Regions from separate parts of the Mesorhizobium erdmanii genome, predicted to be linked through region 2. Evidence: predicted binding sites of a transcription regulator. Region 2 holds the regulator's gene; the other holds the start of a gene.
The links. Region 2 encodes LexA, which represses DNA repair genes until DNA is damaged. Its sites were predicted from a motif close to TGTTCNNNNTGTGTTCNG; they were not measured.
Positions count from the first base shown of each region.

Region 1 (5,169 bases), 3.3 Mb from region 2:
CGCTTCAGCATGCTGTTGCGCCTGGCGACGGTCGATATCGGCTCCTGGGTGCTGCCGCTCGTCGCGCTCGCTCTGGTCGCGCCGCGCGCCGGCATTGGCGGCCGCTTCGTCCACTATGTCGTCGCCAGCAACTGGGCCTCCGCCATCACCGCCTGGCTGATGCTGCCCTCGGCGCTGATCAGGCTTTTCCTGTCCTCGGCAAACCAGATTTCGAGCCTTGTGTCGCTGCTGCTTTTTGCCCTGTCGATGGTGCTGACCTGGCGCATGACCAACGCGACGATCGGCAAGGGCGCGGCGGTCGGAACCGCCGTTTTCGTCGGCATGTTCATAGCTTCGCTGCTGGTGCTGTTCGGGCTGCAGATGCTGCTTGGCATCACCGTTCCAGACGATATCGGGGCTCAGAGCCTTTCAGGGCTCTCCCCCGGGTAGACCTGCGGACTCTCTTCAGACATAATCGACGCCGATGAGGAAAAGCCCATCGGGCGGCGCCACCTGGCCGCAAGCGGCGCGGTCTTGCGCCTCCAGTGCCGCCTTGAGGTTATCGGCGGTCCAGCCGCCGTCGCCAACGCGCTTGAGCGAGCCGACCATCGAGCGGACCTGGTTATGCAGGAAGGACCGTGCCGAAGCTCTCACCTCGATCATGTCGCCCTCCCGGCTCACATCGAGCCGCTCCAACGTCCGGACCGGACTGTTGGCCTGGCACTGGGTCGAGCGGAAGGTGGTGAAGTCGTGCCGGCCGAGCAGCACTTTCGCCGCCTCGTGCATGGCGCCGGCGTCGAGCCGCTTCGGTACCCACCACACCTTGCCCTTCTCCAGCGCCGCGGGCGCACGGCGGTTGAGGATGCGGTAGAGATAGTGGCGGCCCGTGGCCGAGAAGCGCGCGTCGAAATCGTCCGGGACGATTGTCGCCTTCAGGATGGCGATATGCGCGCCCGCCGCCTGCAGATGGGCGTTGATGGCATCGCGCACCTTGTCGCCAGCCCATGCCTTGGCCAGGTCGGCATGCGCCACCTGGGCGGTCGCATGCACGCCGGCATCGGTGCGGCCGGCGGCGCGCAGCCGCACCGCCTCACCACTGAAGTTTTCGATCGCCTGCTCGATCGCCTGCTGCACCGAAGGCTGATCGGCCTGGTGCTGCCAGCCGGCAAACAGGCTGCCGTCATATTCGATGTCGAGGCGAAAACGCGGCATGCCGGGCGGCTACACGCTCTTGCCTTAAGCGGCGAGAGCGGTGAAGGCGGAAGCATAGACCAGCTTGCCTGCCTCTGGAGCGTCGCCCCAGGTCAGCGCCTGCAGCGCTTCGCCTTGGTACTCGCTCTCGAATTTTTCGGCCCGCGCGTGGCTATAACCGAAACGGCCGTAATAGGCCGGATCGCCCAGCACCACGGACAACGTCTCGCCCGCGTCCCTGAGGCGGATATGCGCCTCGCGGATCAGCGCGCCGCCAATGCCGCTGCCATGGAACGAAGGCTCCACCGCCAGCGGCGCCAGCGCCACGGCCGCGGCACTTTTTCCGCCGGTCTGAACGAACAACCGCGAAAACAGGATGTGGCCGACCACCTGGCCGTCTTCTTCCGCCACCAGTTCGACGACGGCGTCACCGCCCGTCACCAGAGCGTCGACCAGCCCGGCCTCCGCCTGCTGGCCGAAAGCGTGTTCCTCGACGAGGCGAATGGCCTCGCGATCCCGTGGCGTTGCCGCGCGTATCGACATCATGCTCATGAGAACTTCATTCCTTTTACGATCTTGGCTCCGCGCAGGAATTCCGACGCGGCGGCGGGCTTTCCGCCCGCACGTTGAACTTCGACCAGCCTGATCGCGCCTGCCCCGCAGGCGACCGTCAGCCGGTCATCGAGAATTCCTCCCGACTCGCCCAAATTGTCCAAAAGCGCCAAATCTTCGGAATGCGATTGGCCTTCGGACAGCGTCGAGCGAAGCAGTTTCAGCCGTTCCACGCGGCCGCCAATGTCAATTTCGGACCAGGCGCCGGGAAACGGCGACAGGCCACGAAGGTGGTTATGGACCTCGGCGGCAGGCCGCGTCCAATCCACATGCGTCTCGGATTTATCGATTTTTCTGGCGTAAGTCACCCCTTCCGCCGCTTGCGCGGTAAATGTCAGGGTGTTCTCTTCCAGCCGCGCCAGCGCTTCCACCATCAGGGTGGCGCCGAGGCTCATCAACCGATCATGCAGATCGCCGGCAGTCATATCGGGTGCGATTGCGCATTTTTCAAGCAATCCGACCGGTCCGGTATCCAAGCCCTCTTCCATGCGCATCACCATCATGCCGCTTTCCAGGTCGCCAGCCATGATGGCGCGCTGGATGGGTGCGGCACCGCGCCAGCGTGGCAAAAGCGACGCATGGCCGTTGATGCAGCCCAGGCGGGGTGCATCCAGAATCGCCCTCGGCAGCAGCAAACCATAGGCGACGACCACGGCGATATCGGCCTGCAGGGCGCCGAAAGCAGCCTGCTCGGCTTCGCTCTTGAGCGACGTCGGCGTGCGCACCTCGATGGCCAGCCGTTCGGCCTCGCGCTGCACCGGCGACGGCGTCAGCTCCAGTCCGCGGCGGCCCGCCGCGCGCGGCGGTTGCGTATAGACTGCCGCTATCTCATGTCCCGCTTCGGCGATGGCGCGCAGCGTCGGCACCGAAAACTCCGGCGTGCCCATGAAGATGACGCGAAGGGGCATCCCCTATCCCACCAGCTTGCCCGGCGCCTTGTCCTTGGCGAGCTTCTTGAATTTCTTCACCACCATGTCGCGCTTCAGCTTCGAGATGTGGTCGATGAACAGCACGCCGTTGAGATGGTCGATCTCGTGCTGCAGGCAGGTCGCCATCAGCCCTTCGGCCTCCATCTCCTGCAGCTTGCCGTCGCGGTCGAGATACTTCACCCGCACGGAAGCGGGGCGTTCGACCTCTGCGTAATAGTCGGGGATGGACAAGCAGCCTTCCTCGTAGACGGAGCGCGCCTCGGCGCTTTCCAGGATCTCCGGGTTGATGAAGACATGCGGCGCTGGCGTCTCGTCTTCCTTGGCGAGGTCGATCACCAGCATGCGCAGCGGCTCGCCGATCTGAATCGCCGCCAGGCCGATGCCGGGCGCGTCATACATGGTCTCCAGCATGTCGTCAGCCAGTTTGCGCAAGGGCGCGTCGACGCGCTCCACCGGCTTGGAAAGCTGGCGCAGGATGGGATCGGGAAGGATGATGAGCGGCTTGATCGGCATGGCGTCCCACGTAAGACGTCCAGCGAAAAGCGTCAACCGTTGGACCTGAGCCTCGTTCACGTTTTGATCTGTGCGAGCCCCACGAATCGGCTATGCTGTCCACATGAATGATCTGAGCACCATCCTTTCCGAGCCCGTCGCGCGGCTTGGCGCCTCGACAATCACGCTCGGCCACGCTCTCGCCTTCAGCGCCTTGTTGTTTTTCGGCCTGTTCGTGGCGCTGGTCGTCGCGCTGTGGCGGTCGGCCAAGGCGCGCGCCGTCGCCGCGGCCGAAGCCGCCGACCATGCTCGCGACGCGGAAGTGCGGATGGCCGGCATATTGCAAAGCCAGGCCGAGATGCAGGGCCGCATGGGCGCCATCGCCGAAGTGTTTGGGGCTCGCCAGGCGGAGCTGACGCAGTCGATAGGCCAGCGGCTCGATGCCATGACCGGCCGCATCGGCCAGACCATGACCGAGCAGACCAAATCCACGCATGAGAGCCTGGCCAAACTGCAGGAGCGGCTCGCCGTCATCGACACCGCGCAAGGCAACATCCAGTCGCTCGCCGGCCAGGTCGTGCAGCTGCAGGCGATCCTCTCCAACAAGCAGACGCGCGGCGCCTTCGGCCAGTCGCGCATGGAGGCGATCGTCGCCGATGGCCTGCCGCATGGCGCCTATGAATTCCAGGCGACGCTGTCCAACGGCAGCCGGCCGGACTGCCTGGTGAAGATGCCGAACGGCGCGCCGTCGCTTGCCATCGATGCGAAATTTCCCCTGGAAGCCTGGAATGCCATCCGCGCCGCCGATGGTCCGGAACTGCAAAAGGGCGCCGCCCAGGCCTTCCGCCGCGACATCGAGATCCATGTCCGCGATATCTCGGAAAAATACCTGATCCAGGGCGAGACGCAGGATACCGCCTTCATGTTCGTGCCGTCGGAATCGGTGTTCGCCGAAATCCACGAGAATTTCGAGGCGATCGTCCACAAGGCGCACCGTGCCCGCGTCGTGATCGTCTCGCCGTCGTTGCTGATGCTGTCGATCCAGGTCATCCAGGCGATCCTGAAGGACGCCCGCATGCGCGAGCAGGCGCATCTGATCCAGGGCGAAGTGATCCGGCTGATGGAGGATGTGGCGCGTGTCGACGAGCGCGTGCGCAAGCTGCAGGGCCATTTCGGCCAATCGGCCAAGGACATCGAGGACATACTGGTCTCGACATCGAAGGTAACCAAGCGCGGTCAGAAGATCGAGGCGCTGGAGTTCGGCACGCAGGCCGACGGCGATGCCGGCGCCGAGACGCCGTCACGGGCACCGGCCGCGAACCCCAGCCCGCGCGTCGCCGATTCCAAGACCGGCCAGCTCAGGTTGCGGGTCGTCGAGGGCGACGACTGAATGGATGATTCCAGACTAGACCGTCGCCACGATGACGTGTGCCTGAATTTCGGCGGCAACCGCGCCGCTGCCATGTCTTTGCGCAATCGCCGATGCTGCATAGTCCGTCGCGGCGTCGAGTTTACCGGGATCGCGGGCCTCGATTTCGGTGCGAAGAACCGTTCCCTGGCAATAGGCAACGGCGGGGATGCGTGGGGACGACGCGTGGCTCTGTTCGGCCCTCGTGTCGATCGCTACGCTGGCGAACCCTGCCTCCTCGAGGTCGCTGCGGATCAATGCGGTATCGTGGTAGCCGTGCGGCGTGCGGGCCAGGAAGCGTGGCGGATCGTCCGGAAAAATCCTCGCCAGCGCATTGGTGACATCGTCTGCAAAGACATTCTCCTCGATACGGTCCCATACGTTGAACAGAAAACGGCCGCCGGGCTTCAGCACCCGCTTTGCTTCGCGGTAGGCGGATGGGCGGCTGGGAAAGAACATCGCGCCGAACTGGCAGCAGACCAGATCGAAAGCCGCGTCTTCAAACGGCAGCGCCATGGCATCGGCCTGGCGCCACTGGATGCGGCCGTCGGGAGCCTG
Region 1 covers NZ_CP033361.1:678,213-683,381, reverse strand. The annotation lists gene EB233_RS03160 (transporter) at 1-429, shown strand, start outside; gene truA (tRNA pseudouridine(38-40) synthase TruA) at 445-1,191, opposite strand; gene EB233_RS03150 (GNAT family N-acetyltransferase) at 1,216-1,722, opposite strand; gene fmt (methionyl-tRNA formyltransferase) at 1,719-2,690, opposite strand; gene def (peptide deformylase) at 2,694-3,224, opposite strand; gene EB233_RS03135 (DNA recombination protein RmuC) at 3,328-4,593, shown strand; gene EB233_RS03130 (class I SAM-dependent methyltransferase) at 4,609-5,169, opposite strand, start outside.
Region 1: the regulator LexA is predicted to act here: its motif matches at 3,278-3,295, upstream of EB233_RS03135 (DNA recombination protein RmuC).

Region 2 (5,169 bases):
TTCGACTTCAACATCATTTCCTCCCAGATTTGATCAGCGCCGCTCATCGGGCGGCTACTGCCGCGATCATGGTCAGTCGCTCGCCGCGTGTCAAACATTATATATAATTCTTGCCATACGTCCCCATGATATATAATTTTCGCAAGCCCGATGATGGACGGATCGTGATGCAGGATCAGAACAATTCCACGAAGACGGAAGCCGCCTATCAGCTGCTGCGTCGCGATATCCTGGCCACCCGCCTCATGCCGGGGGCGCCGCTCAAGCTGAGTGCGTTGCGCAGCATATACGGCGTCGGCTGGACGCCGTTGCGCGAAGCATTGTCCCGGCTTGAAGCCGAGCGCCTCGTCACCGCCATCAGCAATCGCGGCTTTGCCGTCGCTCCCGTGTCGCGAGCCGAGCTCGAGGATTTGGCGCGCGCGAGGATGGTTGTCGAAATGCCGCTGTTCATCGAATCGATCGCGAACGGCGGCAGCGAATGGGAGGACGCGGTTGTCACCGCTCACTACCGGCTCTCGCGCTGCAAGACCGCGGTCGACGACCCTTCCGATGCGGCAGTCGACAAGTGGGACGAGAGCCACGAGGCATTCCATGCGGCGCTGCTAAGTGCGGCGACGTCCAACTGGCTGTTGCGATTCCGCTCGACGATCGCCGACCAGCTGCGGCGGCATCATCGTTTTCTCGGCCTGGCGCCGACATTGCGAGCGGCGGCCGGCCTCAAGGACGGCTACGGCGAGGCAATGGACGCACTTCGCGAGGCGATCGCCATCGAGCATCACACCGCCATCATGGAGGCGGCGCTCGATCGCGATGTCGAGCGGGCAAAGGCGCTGATGACGGCGCATATCGGCTACACGCTGCACGTCTATGTCCACAGCGAAGACAACGGCGCCAACACCTACACGGCGCGCGCCGGCAGCCTGAAAGCCGTTTCCGGATGATTTCAGCGCGTCCGCGTCGAAGGCAAGGATCGTGGCAGAAGGTGCCGGTTGCCTGTTAGCCGCTGTTCCGCGCAGCGAGAAGGCAACCGGCAACGTCGTCTGCGTTATCTCCTGTGGCAACATCGATGCCCGCGCCTATGCGCAGGTCCTGGCCGGAACGGCGCCGGAGGCCTGAACCGCCAGCCGCGCCCGACAAACGGTGATCGTTGGCGTTTTGATTTCGTTTCGTTCCGCCGGGAATGGATCGACAAACCATACAAATCCACCTCGCAGGCGCCTTTGAGAAGCTGATGCCAAGCGTCACCATGCGCTAGGCCACAGGCCATTAACCATAACAATTTCAATGAAGGTGCCGGCGGCAGGATCAGCCGATAGCCGCCCTCCGCCGGGGCAGATAATTTCCGACGCCTTAACAAATTCACTAAACTTTAAACAGTTGCGGAACACAACTGGAACAGATAGGGTTTGTTCTGGGTTTGTTTTTCGATTCTGGTTCATACCCTTTGTCCAATGCCTTGGGGGGCGCCATGCTGACGCGCAAGCAACACGAACTGCTGATGTTCATTCATGAACGGCTCAAGGAAAGCGGCATCCCGCCCTCCTTCGACGAGATGAAGGAAGCGCTCGATCTCGCCTCCAAATCGGGCATCCATCGCCTGATCACGGCACTGGAGGAACGTGGTTTCATCCGCCGGCTGCCCAACCGGGCACGCGCGCTGGAAGTGCTGCGGTTGCCGGATTCGATCGCGCCGGGCCTCAACGCGGCAAAGAAGTTCTCGCCGAGCGTCATCCAGGGCAGTCTTGGTCAAGGCGGTGTTGGTCAAGGCGGCCTCGGCCGCCAGATCAAGCCGGCGCCGTCGCGCTTGCCTGCGGCCGGCAATGACGACGACGCGGTTCCCGCCGTGTCGATCCCGGTGATGGGCCGTATCGCCGCCGGTGTGCCGATCGATGCGATCCAGCATCAGACACATTCGATCTCGGTGCCGCCGGACATGATCATGGGCGGCGTGCATTACGCGCTGGAGGTCAAGGGCGACTCGATGATCGAGGCCGGGATCTTCGATGGTGATACGGTCATTATCCGCAACGCCGACACGGCTAGCCCGGGCGAGATCGTCGTGGCGCTGGTCGACGAGGAGGAAGCGACCCTGAAGCGGTTCCGCCGCAAGGGCGCCTCGATTGCCCTTGAAGCCGCCAACCCCGCCTACGAGACGCGCATCTTCGGGCCGGACAGGGTCAAGGTGCAGGGCAAGCTCGTCGGGCTGATCCGGCGCTACTGAGCAGGGACGGCGGCCGGCTTTCCGGGTTTTTGATAGGGCGGCAGCCCCCTCGCCTCGCGTGAATATTTTCGCTGCTCGTGCCAAGGCCGATACGGCCCGTCCACCGCGAAGCTGACGATTGGCGGACTGGTCGCCGATTGGCGGTCGAAGAAGACGGCGGCGCTACCCTTGCGGGCGAGTTGCCGTTTGGTGACGACGAGAACCAGCGGATTGTGGCAGGCGTCGTAGCCGGTCGCGTCATTGACGACGATCAAATCGGCGAAACCGCAAGCCTTCCACGTATCCTTGCGGTCCTCGACATGCGCGATGATCGCGCCGGACGGATGCCGGGCGAGACAGACGCCGTCCGTGCAATAGAATGGCGCTCCTGGGGGCAGATTGACGGCATCGGCAATGTCGAATCGCCCGTCTGCCTCGTTGAACATCTCCGGCACGACGATGGTTTCGGCTGCCAGCGCGCGTTTCCAGTTGTCGACGGTGAACTCGTTCGGACGAGCCCGGTTGACCGCGAGTTCGCCCCCGCCAATCGGCAACGCGACCAGCCGCGCATCTTCGGAGATCAACACATCGGGCGTACGCGTATCCGACACCGTCAGCAGGCCGGCAAGCGCGAATGGAACTGCGGCAAGCCGCAGCCAGGTTGTCGCCATCGTTGCGATAACGAGGGCGACTGTCACCAGCAGTACGGATTGCTGCGAGATCAGCCCGACCGCATCGACCGGCGAGCGTTCCGATATCCAAGCCGATATCGCGATCATCGCCGTCAGGCCCTTGCCCATCAGGTAAAGGGATGGCGCATCCAATCCGAACGGCATCAGCAACGCACTGGCAACGGCCAGGAACATCACCACTGACACAATTGGCATGACAGCCAGGTTGGCGAACAGGCTGAGCGGCGACACACGCTGGAAATGCCAGATGGCAAACAGCGCCGTGGCGCAGCCGGCAATGATCGAGGTCATCGCCAATCCGCCTGTCGCCAGCAGGAACTTTCGTGTCAGAAATCCAGGCAAGGATCGCTTTGGCGGGGGCGGTCTGGTCTTTCCCGCATGGTGATCAGCCCAGCCGGCATAGGCCCCGACCAGGGCTGCCGTTGCGGCGAACGACATCTGGAAGCTCGGGCCGACCACTTCGTGCGGCGACACCACGATGACGGCAATCGCCGAGATCGCCAGATTGCGCATTGTCAGCGCGGCGCGATCGAAGAGGACGGCCGTCAGCATCACGGCCAGCATGATGAAACTCCGTTCGGCGGCAACGACGACGCCGGAAATCACCAGATAGGCGGCGATCGATAAGAGGGCCGCGGCGGCCGCGTATTTCTTCACCGGCCGACGCGCGGAGAAGACCGGGAACAGCGCAAAGGCGCCGCGCAGCAGGCCCATGATGGTGCCGGCGACGAGCGCCATATGCAGTCCCGAAATGGAGATGATGTGATAGATGCCGGTACGCCGCATCGCTTCGTTGATTTCATCGGGAATGCCGGCGCGCACGCCGACGATCAGCGCCGCCGCGATCTCGCCTTCGGCACCGCCGACGGTGGCTCGGATATGATCGGCAATGGCTTCGCGCGCATTTTCTATTCCAGAGAAAAGGCGTGCCGTGAGGGGCATCTCGCCATCGGCGGCCGCGACCAGCTTTGGATTGCCGAGAAAGAAGCCGCTGCCGCCTATGCCGGCGAAATAGCTGTCGAAGGAGAAATCGTAGCTGTCCGGCCGCACCGGACCGGTCGGCGGCAATAGTTTGGCGTAGCCTGTGACCAAGGAACCAGCGGTCATTTCCACCGGGATATCGCGCGCCGAAAGCCGGACCCTTTCCGGCGCATAGCGCAGTTTCGGCCGGTCGGTCGACGTCACGTCTATGGTCAGTCGGATGCGGCCGGTCTCCATCCGGTCGAGCGAGACGACGCGGCCGGTCACTTGCGTCGAGATTTCGGAACCCAGCATCTGGGTACCCGCCCGCCGTGTCTCGACCTTGGCGGCAAGCAGGCCAAGCGCGCATAGCAATGCCGCCATGAAGCCCAGATGGGTTTTCGGCCAGGAACGCGAGACCAAGGCACAGACCGCCATCAGCACGACGACCGCGACAGGCCTTGCAAAATCAGGCTCCGCGTCAAGCGAATAATAGCCGATCACTCCAGTGGCCAGACAGACCGGCACCAGCAGGAAGGCGATGCCACGGTCAAGCTCGAGCTCGGCCGCCTTGGCCACGCCATGGCGCAGGCGAGGCAAGGAAACCTGGCCAAGTTGCCGCCGCACACGCACGATCCTGCCCGAGGCAGGGGACTGAAGCGGCGCCGGGTTATCCGCCTGCGACGGCCGGCTGCCGGGCGCGGGCACGAGAGGCGATGGCAGGGGGGTTGCCAAAGGCATCGCAAACAGCGACCGCTCGCTGACGCCAACGCTGGCGTCCTCGCCCTGATCCAAGCCTCGGCCTCGTCCAGCCATCGGGTCTGCCCCTTGCACCCCTGACGCCCTATGCTACATGAACGCCGGGCGCGCGAAAGTCCGCGCAGCCGCACCCCGCTTCAGATGGTTTGCGAGAGTTCCATGTCCGACAAGGTCGTCACCCGTTTTGCCCCCTCGCCCACCGGCTATCTGCACATCGGCGGCGCGCGCACGGCGCTGTTCAACTGGCTCTACGCAAAACACACGAGCGGCACGATGCTGCTGCGCATCGAGGACACCGACCGCGAGCGTTCGACCGATGCCGCGACCGCTGCCATCCTCGACGGCCTGACCTGGCTCGGCCTGTCATGGGACGGCGACGCGGTTTCTCAGTTCGAGCGCGCTCCGCGCCACCGCGAGGTGGCCGAGGAACTCGTGCGTCTGGGCAAGGCCTATTACAGCTACGAAACGCCTGCCGAGTTGGAGGCAATGCGCGAGGCAGCGCGGGCCAAAGGCCTGCCGCCGCGCTACAACGGCCAGTGGCGCGATCGCGATCCATCC
Region 2 covers NZ_CP033361.1:3,942,804-3,947,972, reverse strand. The annotation lists gene EB233_RS19110 (ABC transporter substrate-binding protein) at 1-14, opposite strand, end outside; gene EB233_RS19105 (GntR family transcriptional regulator) at 168-941, shown strand; gene EB233_RS19100 (hypothetical protein) at 973-1,116, shown strand; gene EB233_RS19095 (hypothetical protein) at 1,242-1,439, opposite strand; gene lexA (transcriptional repressor LexA) at 1,469-2,221, shown strand; gene EB233_RS19085 (ComEC/Rec2 family competence protein) at 2,215-4,668, opposite strand; gene gltX (glutamate--tRNA ligase) at 4,771-5,169, shown strand, end outside.